DNA from 2 places in the Pseudalkalibacillus sp. R45 genome. Region 1 is predicted to be linked to the other one. Evidence: riboswitches for the same ligand, from Rfam matches in the RefSeq annotation. Region 1 holds a riboswitch; the other holds the start of a gene.

Region 1 (2,206 bases):
CCAGCTTCGTGAGTATTATCAGGAAGCGTTGACAAGAGGTGGACAAACCCCGCATGTCTTAGAAAAAGCACTATCCTGGCATACGAACCTTGCCGAGAATGGTACAATGCTTAGGACTGTAATGGAGACGGTTTAAAGGCAAACAAAAGATACCGGGTATTTCCTGAAAGAGGGGGTATCCGGTTTTATTCATCAGAGGTGATGATACAAGATCATTGCTCTGCTGTGTTAAAGGATGGTATCATCTAACGTAATATCGGAAGGAGGATGCATACATATGTCATTGGAAAGTGTAAAAGCCCATTTTAAACAGTGGAACCGCGAAAATGACGTGATGGAGTTCGAAACATCGAGTGCTACGGTTGAAGAAGCGGCAGAAACAATCGGTGTCATGCCTGCGCAGATTGCAAAAACGCTGTCATTCAGGGGACCGGAAGACAAAGATATCCTGATTGTTGCGGCAGGAGATGCGAAGATCGATAACAAGAAGTTCCGCCAATTCACAGGGATCAAAGCACGCATGCTGAAGCCTGATGAAGTATTGGAGCAAACCGGCCATGTCGTCGGTGGTGTCTGTCCGTTCGGATTAGCGAATGAAATGGACGTCTATCTGGATATTTCGATGAAACGCTTCGAGAACCTTTTCCCTGCATGTGGAAGCACCAACTCTGCAATCAAATTGACGCCAGGGGAACTTTTCCACTATTCATCTGCCAAAGAGTGGGTTGATGTGTGTAAAGGGTGGGAGGAAGAATATGCTGACAAAATGGTTGTAGCCAATACGGACTGAGCTTCTGTAAAAGAATAGAAAGGACGCTATCTATGAGGAAGCGTCCTTTATTTATAGGGTTATATTCTAAGCCGAGACGGTTGCTTTTTTCACCCAATTTGATTCTAATGCAATACCTGCATCCTTCAAGAGATTATATACAGGACATCTTTTTTCGACTTTGGATTTAAGCTCATCCAATCGCTCTTCACTTTCGTCAGTTACGATCGTTACGTTGAACGTCACGGTTTGAAAGTGTGGAGAAACACCTTCAACGCCATTCAATCCTCGAAGATCCAAAGTACCCTCATTTTCAAACGTTGCATCCTCGTATTTGAAATCAAGCTCTTTGGCGATCAACGCGATGACCACCGACGTGCATCCAGATAAAGCGGCTAATACGTATTCAACCGGGTTTGCGCCCTGATCGGTACCGCCCAATGCCTCTGGCTCGTCTACAATAAATGCAAAATCCCTTGCCTGAACATTCGTCTTCATACCTTCCACCCATTTTCCTTTTGTTGCTACATTGATCAATTGTTGACTCATACAATCATGCCTCCTTAAAATTTTTGGTGAAAAATAAAAATCCTTTCTCCAAATAAGAGAAAGGATTCATCAATAAGAAAAAATCCTTCTCATCTTCGGAATGTGCAGCACATCCACACTGAAATTGGCACCTTACATGGACTCATGCGGTTGCCGAGGCTTCATCGGGTCAGTCCCTCAACCTCTCTGGATAAGAAGTTTCTTATAAACTTTTAAAATATTAGCACGATAATACCATACTACGTTAAATAGTTAAAGAGAAAGTTTTTAAGTTGATATGCATAAACGGATCAGAGGGCTACATTGAAAAATTGCTAGACTGGTAATCAATTTGAAAAAGTCGGTGCCACCTGTAAGAGGTAACCGACTTTTTCTAGTTGTGCCCGTTTATACGGGAGTATTGCGAAGATTTGGTGAAAGAAGAATATAAGGATTAGAATCTATCTTAACTTTCTAAAACAGTGCAGAATATCCCAGCTGAAAAGAATGTTTATTAATGAAAACTTCTTACCATTCGGTTGGGTCTGCAGCTAATACTTCAATTGTAATTCTTATTTTCTTTCCTTGAAATTCATTGAAAAAATCTTCCACCTTCCTTCCGTTAAAAACCTTCACAATTTTCACTGGCATGTTTCCATACTCACTAACATCATTGAAGTTATATCTGACTTCTGGTATTCCTTCTTCTACATAAACAGGGATAATTTTGACCAAAATCTATGTATTTCTGTCAAAAAACGAAGCGAATAAAAAAATTACTATGAATTTTTAAATAATATAATATAGAAATATTATTTTATTTCTGTATAATGTGGAGATAATTCATCTAAAACTTTCATTCAGCACAGTACGAGAGAGGAGTTTGACTAATGGCAGACAAAGATCTGA
Region 2 (2,206 bases), on a different contig from region 1:
AAAATACTTTCTTCAGTATAAGAGCACAAGCTGGCGGCTTCGTAAGCAATACACCGCACGAAGGAAAAGCGATTGCTTTTTCGAGGAACTAATGGCTCAGCCTACGGCTTGGCTTTGCCAAGTTTTCTTTATTTGGTCCTCAATAGGAAATGACCTTTCATAGAAAAATGGATTTAAGCTCCCTTTATGATCAGGTTGTAAAGGGTCTCATGTGCTCCTTGCCAAAGTGCGCACTGTAAAAACGTTTAATCCACATTTTCAACCCCTCTTTTAAATCTCCAATAATCTATTATTTCAGAAACGGAAACAATTCGAGTAGAAGGGAGTTAAGAGTAAGTACGGTAACTGATTCACACTGGCACGACCGAGGAGTCGTAAGGACGAAAGAGAGGAAGGGCTTTCGTTGTTTGAGTTATTTTTAGCAAATCATATGGGTTGTATAGTGGATACACATATGTATTGATACATCGCTATCCACCAGTTTAAGGAGCATGGATCTCGCTGATGTGAAGTTGTTTGATCTCACGGAATGACTTTTCCAGCGTTACATATTTCATAGTATGGCAAGTGATTAATTCATACTATACCAATAGGAATTTATGGCTAAATTTCAATTTATGATTGACAGTCACTTTGATCATGCTGTAAAATTCAAAAAAATAAGTTGATTCACTTATCACGAGTGGCTGAGGGACTGGCCCTGAGAAGCCCGGCAACCTGCTTTTGCAAGGTGCTAATTCCAGCAAAATGGAAATCCATTTTGAGAGATAAGGTACATACACATTTGATGTACTTTTAATTAGGTCTCTCATTCTGAGGGGCTTTTTTATTTACCTTATCCGAGTACCATCCCAAAAGAGAGGAGAATAAGCGTGGCAAATGAATTGGAATCTATAACACCAAAATTGAACGAAATGCTGAAAACCATGAAATTCGGGTCTGTCACTTTGGTCGTACAGGATGGAAAAGTCATTCAAATTGAAAAGAAAGAAAAAGTGAGAGTGAAATAACAAGGATTTTACCAATGTGCTTTCCGAAGTTAAGACTGACTGGGTTTCTTGAAATAAAATTTGTCCTCAAGGTTCGATTAATTTAAAATAGGAAGAGAAAAAGAAAATAACACCTATTAAACGAATTGCGGAGGTCATGGCATCGTGCAGAGAAATAAAGAACTACATGATTTTCTTTTCAATAAAGCACCACAACTTACAGATGATTGGTATAACTCCCTGGATAAAAGCGATCCGACAGGTGTTTATTCATCTACTGATCCTGAAGTCATTCAAAAGTTGAAACAGCAAAATTATGAGTTTCATCTGAATCTGATTGGAATTTTTATAAAAGAAGAATCAGAGTTCTTCAAGGATTTCGAGGAATGGGTGATTGCTACTGCGAGGGATAAGGAACACATTGAAACACCGACACATTTTGTCATGAGGGAATTCATACGTGTACGGAAACAATATTTGAACCTAATTAACGATTTTGTAGCAGCCTCTCCAGGTAAATATACAAATGAACAAATCGATTTGTGGAAAGATATGATCATAAAAGAATTTGATATTGCTATGGTTCGATTTACAGAGGAAAAGAATAACTATCTGAATGATCAGTTGATGGCTCAAAAAGCGATGATCAATGAGCTTAGTTCTCCTGTGATTGATTTATCTCACAATGTTGGCCTGCTCCCGATTGTCGGCGACATCGATACGCATAGGGCTAAGGCGATTCTTGAAATTACCTTGAAGCAATGTGAAGAACGGAATATTGAACGGTTGTATATTGATTTATCGGGTGTTTTCATGGTGGATACCATGGTCGCACACGAAATATTCCAATTGATCTATTCGTTACGGTTGTTAGGTGTTTCTACGACGTTATCGGGAATACGTCCTGAAATCGCACAAACAGCAGTGCAATTGGGCATCGATTTTGAGAATGTGAAAATGACCTCTAAATTGTCGATTGCATTAACGGAAGATGATTGATGTTCAATTTTATAGCAGGTTTCAATAAAAGGCGCTCACTAAGCGTCTTTTTTGATTTTGATTTCTCCGAATTCACTCCCATTCCGCGCAAATAATGATTTAAACCGACTTGGTTCTAAATTGCCACAATTAAAAGGAGGTAACTGGAAGTGTGTTTACCTTCATCTGTGAATGGGAAAGGTTCAAAAAAGGAGGAGGAATCATGGCTTTAACTGATA

Evidence for each region. A riboswitch is a leader RNA that binds a small molecule or an ion and turns the genes downstream of it on or off. The one in region 1 is predicted to bind S-adenosylmethionine.
Region 2: it holds a riboswitch for S-adenosylmethionine, as region 1 does, so the genes downstream of both, ACTWQL_RS23830 (YezD family protein) here and ACTWQL_RS22105 (OsmC family protein) in region 1, are expected to answer to the same signal.

Annotation. Positions count from the first base shown of each region.
Region 1 is NZ_JBQQCL010000022.1:34,350-36,555, forward strand. Features, by position in the region: gene ACTWQL_RS22095 (acetyl-CoA hydrolase/transferase family protein) at 1-136, shown strand, start outside; gene ACTWQL_RS22100 (YbaK/EbsC family protein) at 278-790, shown strand; gene ACTWQL_RS22105 (OsmC family protein) at 857-1,318, opposite strand; SAM riboswitch class I at 1,405-1,515, opposite strand; gene ACTWQL_RS22110 (hypothetical protein) at 1,826-2,032, opposite strand; gene ilvD (dihydroxy-acid dehydratase) at 2,188-2,206, shown strand, end outside.
Region 2 is NZ_JBQQCL010000030.1:20,795-23,000, forward strand. Features, by position in the region: SAM riboswitch class I at 671-774, shown strand; gene ACTWQL_RS23830 (YezD family protein) at 885-1,010, shown strand; gene ACTWQL_RS23835 (STAS domain-containing protein) at 1,155-1,988, shown strand; gene ACTWQL_RS23840 (TraR/DksA family transcriptional regulator) at 2,191-2,206, shown strand, end outside.